DNA from 2 places in the Sporosarcina sp. Y1011 genome. Region 1 is predicted to be linked to the other one. Evidence: riboswitches for the same ligand, from Rfam matches in the RefSeq annotation. Region 1 holds a riboswitch; the other holds the start of a gene.

Region 1 (8,750 bases):
GTAACGACAATCACGAACCTTGAAATTAGCGGAACTTCAGTCAAAATCATTCGTGATGTTGAGGGGGATTCTGAAACGATTGAAACGTCACTTCCACTCTTAGTGACTGCACAGCAAGGTCTAAATGAACCTCGCTATCCTTCACTTCCAGGAATCATGAAAGCCAAGAAAAAACCGTTAGAAGAGCTTGAGCTTGATGATCTAGATCTTGAGGAAGAAGACGTGGAAGCTAAAACACAAACAATCGAAATTTATCTTCCACCGCAAAAAGCCGCTGGACGTGTTCTAGAAGGCGATGTTGCCGATCAAGTAAAAGAACTTGTTAATCTTCTTAAAACCGAAGCTAAAGTAATCTAATCTGACTTTTAATTGTAATAGGAGGGACTATGGATGTCTAAAAAAGTAGTAGTACTTGGGGAAGCACGAGAAGGGGCATTGCGTAACGTTTCGTTTGAAGCGATTGCAGCTGCTAAAAAGGTATCTGGAGGCGGAGAAGTTGTCGGCATCTTGCTCGGCGATGCAGTACAATCGTTAGCGGAAGAAATGATCCATTATGGAGCGGATCGTGTGATCACTGTTGAGCATCCACATTTGAAACTTTATACTTCCGATGGTTTCAGCCAAGCATTCATGGCTGTTTATGATCAGGAAAAACCGGATGCTGTTGTTTTTGGTCATACGGCTCTTGGAAAAGATCTTTCACCTAAAGTTGCTAGTAAACTAGCATCGGGTTTAATTTCTGATGTAACTGCTATTGAAGGAGAAGGCGATGCGGCAGTATTCATCCGTCCTATCTTCTCCGGTAAAGCATTTGAAAAAGTAAAAAATAAAGATGGATTATTGTTTATAACAGTTCGCCCGAATAACATTGCACCGTTAGAGCATGATGCAAACCGTTCTGGCGAAGTAACAGCGGTACCTGTTGAGGTTACTAATCTACGGACAATCATTTCTGAAGTTATCCGTAAATCGACAGATGGCGTCGACCTTTCGGAAGCGAAAGTTGTTGTTGCAGGGGGGCGCGGTGTGAAAAGTGCAGAAGGCTTTGAACCACTGCAAGAACTCGCATCACTATTAGGCGGAGCAATCGGTGCTTCACGCGGGGCATGTGACGCTGACTACTGTGACTATTCATTACAAATTGGACAAACAGGAAAAGTTGTTACACCGGATCTGTACATCGCTGCAGGAATTTCAGGTGCAATCCAGCATATGGCAGGAATGTCTAACTCAAAAATAATCGTGGCTATCAATAAAGATTCAGAAGCGAATATTTTTAAAGTAGCTGACTACGGTATTGTTGGAGACCTATTTGAGGTTATTCCAATGATGATTGAAGAAATCAAAAAGCTTAAAACGAACTGATTCAAAAGTAAGCGCCCTCATTAGCAGGGCGCTTACTTTTTTTGCAAAGCATATATTTAGGTCGGGATATAGCAGCATGCTATAATACGATCATAGGTTATCTAATAAGAGGAGGAAATACATTATGGCTATTATTCACGCAACTGATCAAAACTTTGAAGAGAACATTAAAGAAGGATTAGTCCTTGTAGACTTTTGGGCACCTTGGTGTGGACCTTGTAAAATGATCGCTCCAGTACTTGAAGAACTAGACGGCGAAATCACAGGGAAAGCAAGTATTGTTAAAGTTGACGTAGACGACAATCAGGAAACAGCTGGTAAATACGGCATTATGTCAATCCCTACATTGGTTCTTTTCAAAGACGGAGAAATCGTCGATAAAGTTGTCGGTTTCAAACCGAAAGAAGCACTTGCAGAATTGATTTCAAAGCACGCTTAATTATTAACATAATTCAGCAACAATGCCTAAGTTACCGATAGAGAGGAATGGAATATAATTTCTTCTCGTCGAGCTGAAGCCTCTGGCGGATGTCGAGGATATTGAATGGAGTCAATCGAGGAAACTCCATTCAATATCTTAGTGTAAACAAATTGAGGCATATTTGAAAGTATAACCGGGTCCCTTCAAAGGCTCCCGGTTTTTTTGGTAGGTGAAATAGATGAATGAACTAATTTCAGAGAAGTTGGCTATATTACCGGAGTTGCCGGGTTGTTATTTAATGAAAGACAGGCAAGGGACAATTATCTATGTCGGCAAGGCAAAAGTGTTGAAAAATCGTGTGCGCAGTTACTTTACGGGAAGCCATGACGGGAAAACACAGCGACTGGTTGGGGAAATTACAGATTTTGAATACATTGTCACATCTTCAAATCTGGAGGCTCTTGTTCTTGAATTGAATCTGATCAAACAGTATGATCCGAAATATAATATCATGCTAAAGGATGATAAAACATATCCGTATTTAAAGTTGACCGCCGAACGACATCCGAAACTAATTATTACAAGACAAGTCAAAAAAGACAAAGGGAAGTATTTTGGTCCATACCCAAATGCATTTGCTGCGGGGGAAACCAAAAAATTACTTGACCGACTCTATCCTTATCGAAAGTGTTTAAAGATGCCGGACCGAGCCTGTTTATATTACCATCTTGGCCAATGCCTCGCCCCGTGCATTAATGAAGTGAGTACTGATACGTACAAAGAAATGGTAGACGATATCAGCCGATTTTTAAACGGCGGTTATAAAAAAGTGAAAAAAGAATTAACAGAGAAAATGTCTGCTGCAGCGGAAAATCTGGAATTTGAACGGGCAAAAGAATATCGTGATCAGATTGCTAATATTGAAGCGGTCATGGAGAAACAAGCGATGACCATGAATGACTTCACGGATCGTGATATTTTCGGATTTGCAGTCGATCACGGCTGGATGTGTGTTCAAGTCTTTTTTGTCCGTCAAGGAAAGTTGATAGAACGGGATGTGTCACTTTTTCCACTTTATCAAGAACCTGAAGAGGAATTGCTGACTTTCATTGGCCAATTTTATGGAAAATCACAACACTTGATTCCCCAGGAAATACTTTTGCCACAAGGAATCGATAATGTAATCATCAGTAGGCTTCTCGATGTCAATGTATTCATTCCACAGCGCGGAAAAAAGAAAGATCTAGTCCAATTGGCAGTCAAAAATGCAGAGATATCATTGTCAGAAAAGTTCCATCTCATTGAACGTCAGGAAATGCGGACAATCGGTGCATGTGAGGAACTTGGCAAAGCGATGAACATCACAGTGCCTTTACGTATTGAAGCATTTGATAACTCACATATGTATGGCGCTGATGCAGTTTCTGCAATGGTTTCATTTGTGGATGGGAAACCGAATCGTAAAGATTACAGAAAATATAAAACGATGACCGCGGCAGCGCACGACGATTATGGTGCAATGCGTGAAGTTGTACGGAGACGTTATATTCGTGTGTTGAAAGATGATTTGCCATTACCAGATCTTATTGTTGTTGATGGGGGTAAAGGTCATATGGAGTCTGTTAGAGAAATCATTGAGGATGAGTTGAATTTATCCATTCCCATTGCGGGACTTGCAAAAGATGAGAAGCACCAAACAGCACAACTCCTTTATGGTAACCCTGTTGAAATGATACCACTTAAGAGGTCGAGTGAAGGATTTTACTTATTGCAAAGAATCCAGGATGAAGTGCATCGGTTTGCAATCACGTTCCACAGACAACGCCGCGAAACGAATTCATTGACGTCAGCACTGGATGGATTGCCGGGAGTTGGGCAAAAACGGAAAACGATGCTATTAAGGCATTTTGAATCCGTGGAAAAGATTCGCTTAGCTACGATTGAACAATTGCAAGAAGCAGGACTACCTGCAGGTGTAGCAAAATCAGTTGAAGCGCATTTTCGCGAGATGGCATTGCGAGAAAAAAAGTAATATGGTAAGGTGAAACCAATGAATTTTTTCACTAATACATTTATATGTAGTGAAGATAGAGGTGCGGTAACCAATAGTAGATCCACGGAAGGCGGCAGCCTAATGAAAGGGATTGAAAGGGGTATTCGCCGAAGCGGATGAATCGTCTGTCACGATTGTCATGCTGGATTTCCATTGAATAAGTGGAGATTTGTCAGGTGTGGAAATACCTGGAGGGCTATCTGGATGGGGCGTCTCTTCGGGGATAGCTCCAATCAGACCGGCTCTCATGCTTTTGAGGGCCGTTTTTGCATTCAGGGGAAAATGGAGGAAAAATCATGGGACGTATTGTAATGAAATTCGGAGGGACATCAGTTGCAAATCCAGAGAGAATTGCACGGGCTGCAACACTTGTTAAAAATGAGGTTAATCGTGGAAACCAAGTGGCTGTCATTGTCTCTGCGATGGGTAAAACAACAGATGAACTTTTAAGGTTGGCAATGGAGATTAATCCCAAAGCAGGACGGCGCGAATTAGATATGCTCCTTGTAACAGGAGAACAAGTAACAGCGTCTTTACTTGCAATGGCGATTACTGCACAAGGGTTAGAAGCACGGTCATACACAGGTTGGCAAGCAGGGGTAACGACAGAGGCTGTTCATGGTAATGCAAGGATTGAACAAGTTAATGCTGACAAAATTCAAACCGCATTAGAATCAGGAGCGGTTGCAGTAATCACTGGTTTCCAAGGTATTGATAATAACGGTGAGCTGACAACACTTGGTCGCGGTGGTTCCGATACGAGTGCCGTCGCAATTGCGATTGCACTCGATGCAGCTAGTTGTGATATTTACACGGACGTCGAAGGGGTATTTACGACGGACCCAAGATTGATCGAACAAGCGACGAAACTTGAGGAAATTTCTTACGATGAAATGTTGGAAATCGCTAACCTTGGCGCGGGTGTGCTTCATCCAAGAGCAGTTGAGTTTGCAAAAAATCATCAAATGCCGCTTCGGGTAAGACCGGCTCATATGGACGGAGTAGGAACAGTTATCAAGGAGGAAATCGATTTGGAGAACAATTTAATTGTACGTGGCATCGCTTTTGAGAGAGAAATTGTACGGATTACAGTGATGTATGAAGTTCCTTATAATGGCTCACTTGCTAACATTTTCACTGCACTCGCGAAACAACATGTAAACGTCGACATCATTGTCCAGACAATTATGGAAGGCGTACAGCCGTCTGTGTCATTTTCCATTAAAAAAGAGGATTTCGCAGAAGCGATAAATGTTTTGGAGACCGAAAAAGAATCGCTCGGTTACAGTCGGGCAGATTTTGAAGTAGGACTGGCGAAAGTTTCAATCGTGGGCAGTGGAATGGTATCGAATCCGGGAGTTGCTGCGCAAATGTTCGACACGCTGAGGAACGCAACCGTTCCCGTGAAAATGGTGAGCACTTCTGAAATCAAAGTCTCCGTAGTCATTCCTGAATCGGATATGGAGAAAGCAGTTGCAACACTTCATGAGCAATTCGGTTTAGATAGAAAGTAAAGTAGAATTAAAAGAAGATGCACCCAATACCGGGGCATCTTCGATTCATGCTTCAATTTTGGTTTTTAAATCCCATTTGACTTGAAAGTGCACCAAACCGTCTTTCATTTCACCGTAGCATTCAGTCAGAAGTCCATTTAATTTTTGGTATTGTTCTGCAATGAAGCCCGCTTCAAGTTGACAAGATCTATTTTGGTTATTTGTCCCAAAATCGTTTTTCATCGAATAAAACGCTTCTTCTTTTTCAGTCTTATCAAGATGAAGTGGACCCCAACCGGCTTCCGTAAAGAAAATAGGTATTTCATCAATGCTGAATATGGGGAATTTTCTGGCCACATCTTTTCCAGCCCAGTACAGAATGTCATCTTCGTGGTTGCCGAGAATACTAGGCAACACGTGGTCCCGTAAAAGTTCATAGCCGAATCGGGTCGGCGTATCGTATGTAATGTTTTCCAATCGAACATGCAACCCTTTCGGTTAAATGATAGAATCAGTAAGTCTAATGGCATAAAAGAGTACTAGATTAAGGCGTGGCAAAAAGCCTGAATCGTCTTGACCTCTTCAAAACTGAGGAGTACAATGGTTATGTCATAATATTGTACCATGAAGAGGTACGCCGTCAACATTTGCTTCGTGTCGAAACGATGGCATACGACGATTGGCGGACTCAGTTAATAAGGGAGGGTAAAAGACTTGTCAAGAGAATCAGATTTCTATTTACGTCGTCTTCATTCGTTGCTCGGAATCATTCCGGTGGGGCTTTTTCTTGTCCAGCATTTGGTCATTAACCATTTTGCGACACGGGGTCCAGAAGCATTCAACACCGCTTCCAATTTCATGGGGAGCTTACCATTCGTTCTGTACCTTGAATGGTTTATCATCTACATTCCACTCATGTTCCACGGATTCTATGGTGTGTACATAGCTTTCACATCGAAAAACAACGTACAACGATACGGTACTTTCCGTAACTGGATGTTTATGCTACAACGCATAACTGGAGTATTCCTAGTTGTGTTCATCGCATGGCATATTTATCAGACTAGAGTTCAAAAAGCATTAGGTGCTGATGTGGACTTTAATATGATGGAAGATATATTGTCGAATCCGTTCATGCTTGCATTCTACATTGCGGGAGTTATTGCGGCAACATTCCACTTGTCAAACGGTATTTGGTCATTCCTAGTAAGCTGGGGATTAACACAATCACCGCGTTCACAAAAAATAGTTACATATATTTCAATTGTCGTTTTCCTAGTTCTCTCTGTAATTGGTGTACAAGCACTACTTGCTTTCATTTAATAAAAAAATTAATTTAGCGAAATACGAGATCCCTATAATTTGAGGAGTGAAACAATAATGGCGAAAAGCAGATTGATTGTTGTCGGCGGAGGTCTTGCAGGCTTGATGGCAACTATCAAAGCAGCTGAAGACGGCACGCCGGTCGACCTGTTCTCAATTGTTCCGGTTAAACGTTCCCACTCAGTATGTGCGCAAGGTGGCATCAACGGCGCAGTGAATACAAAAGGGGAAGGCGATTCGGTTGAAATCCACTTCGATGACTCTGTATATGGAGGAGACTTCCTTGCGAATCAACCCCCTGTACAAGCCATGACGGCCGCGGCACCAGGAATCATTAGTTTGTTGGACCGTATGGGCGTAATGTTCAACCGGACACCTGAAGGACTTTTGGATTTCCGACGCTTCGGAGGTACAATGCACCACCGTACGGCATTTGCGGGAGCAACAACAGGGCAACAGCTTCTATATGCACTTGATGAGCAAGTTCGACGTTTTGAAGTCGATGGACTTGTTCAGAAATATGAACACTGGGAATTCTTAGGTGTTGTACTTGACGAAGAAGGCGTATGCCGCGGTATCAAAGCACAAAACATGAAAACAATGGAAATTAAAGCGTTTAGAGGCGACGCAGTAATTATGGCTACAGGTGGTCCCGGTATCATTTTCGGGAAAACGACAAACTCAGTCATAAATACAGGTTCTGCTGCTTCCATCGTTTATCAACAAGGAGCACAATATGCAAACGGTGAGTTCATTCAAATTCACCCTACAGCGATTCCAGGAGACGACAAACTTCGTCTTATGAGTGAATCTGCACGTGGTGAAGGCGGTCGTATCTGGACTTATAAAGACGGAAAACCTTGGTACTTCCTCGAAGAAAAATATCCGGACTACGGTAACCTTGTACCTCGAGATATTGCAACCCGTGAAATTTTCGACGTTTGTGTTAATCAAAAACTTGGTATTAACGGCGAAAACATGGTGTACTTGGACCTTTCCCATAAGGATCCGAAAGAACTTGATATCAAGCTGGGCGGAATTATTGAAATATACGAGAAATTTACAGGCGACGATCCGCGTAAACTTCCGATGAAAATCTTCCCGGCAGTCCACTATTCAATGGGCGGGTTATGGGTCGATTATGATCAGCAAACAAGTATTCCAGGCCTATTTGCAGCAGGAGAAGTTGATTATTCGCAGCATGGTGCAAACCGTCTTGGCGCAAACTCACTCCTTTCAGCAATATACGGTGGAATGGTCGCAGGACCGAATGCTATCAAATATATGAAGCACTTAAAACGATCTGTAGTGGATCTCCCTTCAACAATCTTTGACGAGGCAGAAAAAGAAGAGCAACAGAAGTGGGATGATACACTTAAAATGAACGGTACTGAAAATGCGTATATCCTTCATAAAGAGCTTGGAGAATGGATGACAGATAACGTTACAGTGGTACGCCACAATGATAAGCTTCAAGCTACGGATGATAAGATCGTCGAGCTTCTAGAACGTTATGAAAACATTAACATTATCGATACACAAAAGTGGTCTAACCAAGGCGCAACATTTACGCGTCAGCTGAAAAACATGCTATACTTAGCTCGAGTCATCACACTTGGAGCGCTGAATCGTAATGAAAGCCGTGGAGCCCATTACAAACCAGAATTCCCAAATCGTGATGATGAGAACTTCCTGAAAACGACGATGGCGAAATTCGATGGACATTCTGCACCAATCTTCCATTACGAAGAAGTCGATGTTTCCTTGATTCCGCCACGTACACGCGATTACTCCGCGAAGAAAGGAGATTGAGATAATTGAGCGAGAACAATACAGCCGTACAGGAACGCGAACAGCAAACAGCTAAGAAAACTGTCCGTTTTGAAATTCAACGCCAGGATACAGCTGATTCGCAACCTTATATGGAAAGTTTTGAAGTAGAATATAGACCGAATATGAACGTTATTTCAGCGTTAATGGAAATTCGTCGTAATCCGGTCAATGCAGAAGGTAAGAACACTACACCAGTTAACTGGGAAATGAGTTGTCTAGAAGAGGTTTGTGGCGCATGTTCGATGGTTATCAACGGACGTCC
Region 2 (8,750 bases), on a different contig from region 1:
ATCAATTTCACAACACGGTGGTAAAGTAACATACCGCGGAATCGTACACTTTGGACGTAAAGCGGATGGTGCACGTGCAAATATCGAGTGTGACACGCTCATTATGGATGACCTGTCGACTTCTGACACGATTCCATATAATGAAATCCTGAATGATAACATTTCACTTGAACACGAAGCGAAAGTTTCTAAAGTATCAGAAGAGCAGCTCTTCTACTTGATGAGCCGTGGCGTTCCTGAGCTTGAAGCAACTGAAATGATCGTCATGGGCTTCATCGAGCCATTCACAAAAGAACTACCGATGGAATATGCTGTAGAAATGAACCGTCTCATTAAATTCGAAATGGAAGGTTCAATCGGGTAATTTAAACAAGAAAAACCGGCCACCAGGGCCGGTTTTTTTGTACCTTACTGTTGATTAATCAGAAATAACGAGTAAATGACTTAGTCACACACTGGCACTACGTGTATCGTTGCATTTGGATTAGAACGACTACTGTACCATTATCGAGAAGATTGGATGTGTAGGGGTGCGACAAAGTCGCATCCCTACACAGTTTTTTCGGTAATCGTATGGTGGTCCTTCATCCGTCGCTCTCCAATCACACAGCTACAAGTAGTGCCAAAGCTTTTCGGGACGAAAGAATAGATTGCTTCTGACCTAGAAGGTAGCGGTCAAAGATACAATTTTGACCGCTTGAGCCTTCTATTATCGTGTCTCATTCTCTATTTTAGGGAAGTGTCACATTTTTATTGAGCACGACATACTCTTATCTAAAAGTTAGGAAGGAGCGCATTGTACAATGTACAAGAGTGCCCGAAAATAGCCCAGTGAAAATGAAGGTCATCTCACTAGTAGAATGAACAATTCTAGCAACAAATCGGTTTTGGAATAATAACCTGTTTGTTAAGTGCCGACTATATAGTAAGAATAGTTAGAGGGTGTAGAGTTCATCAAATCTGTTGTCCATCTATGTTAATATGTTAGTATCGATTCATTTGAAAGGGGCAGAGAAGGATGATCCATATCGGACTGACCGGTTGGGGAGACCATCCTGACGTATACAACCTATCCTCCTCAAAGACAGAGAAGCTTATAGACTATAGTTCACACTTTCCAATCGTAGAACTTGATGCTACTTTTTATGCCATTCAGCCAGAACGCAATATTCGGAAATGGATAACGGAGACGCCAAATGATTTCACTTTTATCGTTAAAGCATATCAAGGAATGACGGGTCATCATCAGGGTAAACTACCTTATGCAACCGTTGATGAAATGTACAATTTGTTCCGATTGTCGATGACGCCCCTTCAGGAAGCAGGAAAACTCGCAATGATATTAGTCCAATTTCCTCCGTGGTTTGATTGTAATAAAGTAAATGTCACTAAAATCCGACAAGTATGCAATCAATTACATGGATATGATATTGCTGTTGAATTTAGACATCAATCTTGGTATTCTCCTGCATTTAGAGAACAGACTTTACGTTTTCTTACTGATATGAATGTCATTCATTCAGTGTGTGACGAACCACAGGCAGGAGAAGGAAGCATTCCGCTTGTACCTGTAACAACACGCTCCGATAAAGTGCTCTTTAGATTACACGGCAGAAATGTATCAGGGTGGCGTAACACGACTGGTGATGATCAGGCTTGGCGTAAAGTGCGTTACTTATATAACTATAATGACACTGAACTCCATGAAATCCAGTTAGCGGTTGAAAAGCTCAAACAAGAAACTTCTAAAACGTTCGTTATTTTTAACAATAACTCAGGTGGCCATGCAGCTCAAAATGCTAAACGGCTACAAAAGGTACTTAACATTAATTATGAAAGTCTAACATCAAAACAGCTCGACTTGTTTGAAGGAGAATGGTAATGGAGTATTTCTTATTAGCCGTTATCGGTCTTGCGGCAGGGATTATTGGTGCACTCGTGGGTTTGGGAGGTGGAGTGATCCTTGTGCCGGCGACATTATTTGTCGGTATTAATCTGGGCTTGATAGATGGAATTACACCACAAACGGCTGTCGGGCTTTCTGTCATTATGATGATTTTCACAGGACTGGCTTCGACGCTTTCTTATATGAAGGGCAAAACAATTGATTTTAGGAGTGGATATATCTTTTTCCTGGGCAGTGTTCCGGGGACTCTCCTAGGTGCTTTTGTGAATAAAGGGCTCGATTTGCCATCGTTTAATCTTTATTTCGGCATTTTATTAATTATTTTATCAATCATTCTTTTGGTCCGTAAGCATTTAAAACCGGTTGATTGGTTTGTAAATCATGGTAAAAAGAGGACATTTACAGATAATATGGATGAGACCTATGTCTATGGATTTCCTGTCTGGTTTGCATTGATCCTAACATTTGGTGTTGGATTTGCGTCAGGTCTTTTTGGCATCGGTGGTGGTTCAATTCTAGTACCAGCCATGATGTTACTCTTTTTATTTCCGCCCCATGTTGCAGTCAGTACATCAATGTTCATGGTTTTCTTATCGGCGATTGTCAACTCGATTACACATATATCGCTCGGTAATGTTCCTTGGTTATATACGATTCCGGTCATTCCGGCCGCATACATTGGAGCCAAAATCGGAGCTCGGCTGAACCAGAAAATGAAATCGGAAACTGTTGTTGTTGCACTGCGTATTATCTTGCTTTTACTTGGAGTCAGATCGATTATTGAAGGACTTTTGGGGTGACATATGAATCAAATTGAAGTGATTCACTTTTATCATACAAACGATATCCACAGTCATTTTGAAAGCTGGCCACAGATTAGCCGGTTTCTTTGTGATGAAAAGAATAAACACTTATTAAATGGTGAGGCTTGTTACGTATTCGACATCGGTGATCACGTGGATCGTTCACATCCATTTACGGAAGGAACGAAAGGACAAGGAAATGTTAGACTGTTGAATGAAGCTGGTTATGATGCAGTTACAATAGGTAATAATGAAGGAATCACAATGTCGAAAGCTGCATTAAACTCACTTTACGCAGATGCTCGTTTTGAAGTCATTCTAAGTAATTTGTTTGAACAGGATGGAAATCGTCCGAAATGGGCGCAACCTTACAAAATTTATGTTACTGCCAGTGGAACGAAAATTGGCGTTATAGGAGCAACTGCAGAATATCAGGCGTTCTATTCGAAATTGGGCTGGAAAATTACGCCACCCCGCGAAAGCTTAATGGGCATTGCCAAACAGCTTGCATCAGAAACGGACCTAATCGTTTGCTTATCGCATATGGGTATTCATGAAGACGAGCAACTCGCAGTGGAGTGTCCGGAGATTGATATCATTTTCGGTGCGCACACGCATCACCTTTTCCATGAAGGCAAGCTGATTGGGGATACATTATTGGCTGCAACGGGTAAATATGGTGAGTATGTGGGCCATGTGACATTGAAAGTTGCTAGTAGCACAAAAAGTACTCTCACTATCGACGCAGAACTAGTTAGGGCGGATTTGGTTAAAAGAAGTGAAGAGGATATCGCCCAATCGAATCATTTAATACAACTTGGGAAAAGGGCGATGGAAGATAAGGTCTTTGATAATCCTTCACGGTTGCAACAGAATCTGTTTGAGGGTAGCCCCTTATCCTCGTTCTTCGGTCGGGCACTCATTGCCTATTCACAGGCTGATTGTGCCATGTTTAATGCAGGGATTTTCCTAGGTAGTCTCGATAAAGGTTGGGTAACGAAAGGCGATTTGCATTCACTTCTGCCACATCCCATAAACCCGTGTCTCATCACACTGGATGGAGTCGAACTTATAGAAGTATATAAGCTTTCTTTAAATAAGGATTGGCCACAAATTGAAATCAAAGGCCTCGGTTTCCGGGGCACATTAATGGGCGCGATGATTTATGAAAGATTATATCAGAATAGACATGGACAACTTTTTGCGGGAAATCGTGAGGTCGTACCAGGTCAAAAATATACCCTTGCAACATTAGATATGTTTACGTTCGGACATTTCTTTCCATCCCTCAGACATGCAGAGGTAGAGTATTACATGCCTGAGTTGATTCGAGATGTGCTTGGCTGGTACGGGACCGAACATTTTAAGTCTTAATCATTGGTACTGTGCGCATATCGCCTAAGAATAAACGGCTCAATTCCTGCATAGCTTAAAAGCAGGAGGAGTCGTTTTGAAATTTCAGGGGCAAGTCACCAGGAGAACCAGGAAAACCAGGAAAAAAAAGCGTAGACTATTACCTATTTTAGTACCTACATTTTTTATAGCAGTTTTCTTGTTCTTTTATGTAGTCAATATGAGGCTTACTCCAATATATGTCCAATATGCAGAAGTACAGACGCAAAGAATAGCCTCACATGTTATTAGTAAGGCCATCAATTCAAGGGTTGCTACTGTGCTCGACGTTAATGATATCATCGTGGATATTCCCAATGAATCTACGGGTGTTGTTACATGGAAGTTTAACACGGAAGTTATTAACAGGGTGTTGGCTGAAACCCAAACGCTTGTCGAGTCCCATTTACAACAAGCTTCGGAGGGAAATCTTGATATATTACCCCCGCAGAATGAAATCAAATTCGATCCCGATGCAATGGAAACTCAAGGAGGAGTCGTCTTCTTCGTTCCTATCGGTCAAGCGACGAATATCCCATTGCTAGGAAACTTGGGTCCTAAGATTCCAATTCGTTTCCATGTCATTGGTGATGTCAGTGCGACAATCGATACGGAAATTCTTCCTTTTGGTATAAACAGTGCCTACGTTGAAGTGAATATATTATTAACAGTCAATGTCCAGATTATAGTTCCGCTTGCAACTGAAAAAAGTGTTATTAATCAAAAAATTCCGGTAGCCATGGGGCTTATTCAAGGGAAGGTTCCTCAAATCTACAATAATGGAACCGATAATGCTCCTTCGGTTGAAGTTCCGTTAAGCCCTGAGTATGAGTGAAGAAGAATACTTGAAAATGCTGCGGATAACTGATAGGCTATTAGAGGATTAGAAATATCGATTGGGTAGAGGCTGCATTGCTTATTAGTCACACACGCGAGATTGACACCGATGACCGTGTGCAAAAGGAAGCTTTGCCGAAGCGTGGTATGATCGTCGAGATCTATCAGGCTGGGGTTGTTCCGAATAGGGATAACACTGTCATACGTCTTAACAACATGTATGATGAGCTACAAGTCGTGAGTTAGATAAGCTGTATTATTTATCCAACAAACGAAACGTAGATAAAGCCGGCTCCAATTACACTCGAGAAGTGTAATTAGCAGTCGGTTTTTTGTATTCCCCCTTGAAAGGGCCTCGACCCGACAAAATGGAGGAATAGAAAATGATTGGAACTTGGGTATCAATATTACCACCACTAATCGCCATTATTATGGTGTTTGCAACAAAAAGGGTGCTGTTATCGCTAGGAGCAGGAATCGTCTCAGGTGCTTTGTTAGCGGCGTCATTCGCTCCTGTAGAAACGCTGAGCATATTATGGCAATCCATTAAAGCGACATTTTGGGATGGTGGACTAAATACAGCAAATATTTACATTGTTCTATTTATCCTACTCTTAGGTGTTATCACTGCTTTCGTTAGCTTGTCTGGAGGTAGCAGAGCATTTGCAGAATGGGCAGTACGCCATATTAAAACAAAACGTGGGGCAAAATTGCTCACGGTATCACTCGGTCTTGCTATTTTCGTGGATGATTATTTCAATGCATTGGCAGTGGGACAAATCGCGCGTCCGATTACGGATCAGCACCGGGTTTCAAGAGCGAAATTGGCTTATTTCATCGACTCGACTTCAGCACCGATTTGTGTCATTTCACCAATTTCAAGCTGGGGTGCCTTTTTAATCGGACAACTCGCCCTTATATTTGGCGGCGCAGCAGCAATCAGTTATTCGCCATTATCCGCGTTCGTAATGATGGCACCCATGAATTTCTACGTTATCGCAACACTCGCAATGGTATTCTTCCTTGCATGGACTAATTTGGATCTATTCTCAATGAAGAAACATGAACAACTTGCAACTGAAACAGGCCAATTATTTGACCCTGACAAAGCAATTCCAGGTCAATTGAAAGAGGAATTCCCAGTGCACACGCATGGCCGCATCCGAGATCTTGTGGCGCCGATTGTCACACTCGTTGTAGTAACATTTGCAGTGATGATTTGGTCTGGCTATTTAATTGGAGGATCGATGAATATCTTCTCGATCTTTGAAAATACGGATGTCGCACTTTCATTGTTGTTGGGCGGAATTATAGCTACGTTAGTTGCAGTAACTTTATATATGCAGCAGATGAAAAATAATGAAACGGCAAGCTATTCACTTATGGGCAGTGCATTTACAAATGGACTGAAGTCTATGATGCCGCCTGTTTTAATCCTTATTTTTGCTTGGTCACTATCGTTCTTAATCGGAACACTTGAAACGGGTCTATTCTTATCTGACCTTGTAATGAAATCAAATATACCGGTTTCATTCTTGCCTGTTATTATGTTCATACTTGCTTGCATTATGGCTTTTTCAACCGGAAGTTCTTGGGGGTCGTTCGGTATTCTTCTGCCGATTGCAGGAACAATCATGATTGAAGCAGCACCGGAAATGTTACTGCCGGCGCTTGCTGCAGTTCTTGCGGGGGCTGTATTCGGAGATCACGCTTCACCAATTTCCGATACGACAATTCTATCTTCTACAGGCGCAGGATGTAACCATATCGATCATGTTTCGACACAGTTTCCTTACGCGCTGATCAGTGCTGTAATCGCTACGATGGGCTATGTCATTCTTGGTATTACAGGTTCGATCTGGATCGGCCTCGTTGGCGTTATTATTATTTTGTTAGTATTTTTTACTGTCTGGACAATGCGGGCTAGTAAAGTGGCACATTAATAGTATTGATAATCTTATACTAAAAAGCGGTGGCTTAGGCTACCGCTTTTTTATTATAATAATAATAGTTTTCTAACAAAAAAATGTTTTGACAATAGTCTGATAGGTGTATATACTAGGCATTAAGACCAAAAAGTGATATGAGATTAATAAAACACTATTTTTTGGTCCTATGTGATCGTAAAGGAGGAATAAACTGGATTTAATCTAGTGATAATAATACAAAAAATAACTGTAAAAATTTACTAGGTCGAATATTTTATTCAGTGAAATATAATTATATGAAAATTGCTATAGACTGAATAAGAAGTTTGTTTTACAATGGGCTTGTAAGTAGGAAAAAAGTGATATTTCTAGAAAAAGAGAATCGTTAGTTTTTTTTAAAAAGATGGAACGGTTTTAATTATCTGAAATATCAATAAAAAGGGGGATTTCATTTGAAAATGAAAAAGTTTGTAAGTGTATTTGCCGTTTCGGCACTAGCTGTCGGAATACTGGCAGGGTGTGCAGGGGAAAAAGCTGAAGAAGGAAGCACAGGCGGCTCTAAGGATGGCGATACGATTAAAATCGGGGTCAACCTTGAATTGTCAGGTAATGTTGCTTCTTATGGTACTTCAGAGTTATCAGGAATTGAACTTGCTGTTGAAGAAATAAACGCAGATGGCGGAATTGATGGTCAGGAAATCGAACTTGTGAAAGTTGATAATAAATCCGATCCTGCTGAGGCTACGAGTGCAGCACTTAAATTGATCACTCAGGATAAAGTAGTTGCAATCATCGGTGCGGCAACGAGTGGTGCTACTGTTGCACAGGCTGAAATTGCGAACGGCAACGAAACACCGCTTATCAGTCCATCTGGAACAAGCCCTACAGTAACAGTCAAAGAAGACGGAAGTGTGAATGAATTCGTTTTCCGTACTTCATTCATCGATCCATTCCAAGGAACGGTTGCAGCAAACTTTGCAGCAAACGATCTTGGTGTTAAAAACGTAGCGATTTTCACTGATAATGCAAGCGATTATTCAAAAGGTCTTGCTGCATCATTCAAAAAAGATTTTGAAAAAGCAGGCGGTAAAATTATTGCTGAAGAATCATACGTAGGTAAGGATTCTGATTTCCGTTCAACGCTAACTCGTATTAAAGCTGCGAATCCTGAATTCATCTTCATCCCTGGATATTATGAAGAAGTAGGACTAATCGTTAAACAGGCTCGTGAAATGGGTATCGATGTTCCACTAATGGGAGCAGATGGATGGGATTCTCCTACTCTAATTGAGCTTGCTGGTGCAGATGCATTGAACAATACATTCACAACAAATCACTATTCATCTGAAGATCCAGATGGCATCATTCAAGACTTCAACGATAAGTTCAATGAGAAATTCAGTAAATCACCAGATGCATTCAACGCACTAGGTTACGATACAGTGTATCTTTTAGCTGATGCTATCAAACGCGCAGGCGGTCCGGATTCAGTCAAAATTAAAGATGCCCTCGCTGAAACGAAAGATCTTGAATTGATCACTGGACTGTATTCGGTTGATGAAAACCATCACCCAATCAAATCTGCTACTATTCTTGAATTCAAAGATGGCGAACAAGTCTTTAAAACAAAAGTTAATCCTTAATTTAAACTGTAAGAATGGGGGGAGGATGTCCTCCTCCCATTCTTTTTTAATCCTTACTTTAGAGCTGGAAAAGGAGTGAGAAGTTCATGGAATGGTTACAACAGCTAATAAACGGTATTTCACTCGGTAGCATTTATGCGTTAATTGCACTAGGTTACACAATGGTTTATGGAATCATAAAACTGATTAACTTTGCGCATGGTGAAATATTTATGATAGGTGCGTTTATTGGGTATTACTC

The links. Region 1 has a riboswitch for lysine ahead of AC25Y5_RS01955 (aspartate kinase). Riboswitches for the same ligand answer to the same signal wherever they lie in the genome.
Region 2: it holds a riboswitch for lysine, as region 1 does, so the genes downstream of both, AC25Y5_RS13630 (Na+/H+ antiporter NhaC family protein) here and AC25Y5_RS01955 (aspartate kinase) in region 1, are expected to answer to the same signal.

Annotation. Positions count from the first base shown of each region.
Region 1 is NZ_JBYHFP010000001.1:391,063-399,812, forward strand. Features, by position in the region: gene AC25Y5_RS01935 (electron transfer flavoprotein subunit beta/FixA family protein) at 1-357, shown strand, start outside; gene AC25Y5_RS01940 (electron transfer flavoprotein subunit alpha/FixB family protein) at 391-1,365, shown strand; gene trxA (thioredoxin) at 1,490-1,804, shown strand; gene uvrC (excinuclease ABC subunit UvrC) at 2,025-3,818, shown strand; lysine riboswitch at 3,867-4,046, shown strand; gene AC25Y5_RS01955 (aspartate kinase) at 4,136-5,353, shown strand; gene AC25Y5_RS01960 (YslB family protein) at 5,399-5,809, opposite strand; gene AC25Y5_RS01965 (succinate dehydrogenase cytochrome b558 subunit) at 6,047-6,655, shown strand; gene sdhA (succinate dehydrogenase flavoprotein subunit) at 6,713-8,467, shown strand; gene sdhB (succinate dehydrogenase iron-sulfur subunit) at 8,473-8,750, shown strand, end outside.
Region 2 is NZ_JBYHFP010000013.1:37,090-45,839, reverse strand. Features, by position in the region: gene sufB (Fe-S cluster assembly protein SufB) at 1-364, shown strand, start outside; gene AC25Y5_RS13650 (DUF72 domain-containing protein) at 1,019-1,882, shown strand; gene AC25Y5_RS13645 (sulfite exporter TauE/SafE family protein) at 1,882-2,706, shown strand; gene AC25Y5_RS13640 (bifunctional metallophosphatase/5'-nucleotidase) at 2,710-4,083, shown strand; gene yunB (sporulation protein YunB) at 4,160-4,936, shown strand; lysine riboswitch at 4,995-5,177, shown strand; gene AC25Y5_RS13630 (Na+/H+ antiporter NhaC family protein) at 5,322-6,881, shown strand; gene AC25Y5_RS13625 (ABC transporter substrate-binding protein) at 7,325-8,509, shown strand; gene AC25Y5_RS13620 (branched-chain amino acid ABC transporter permease) at 8,596-8,750, shown strand, end outside.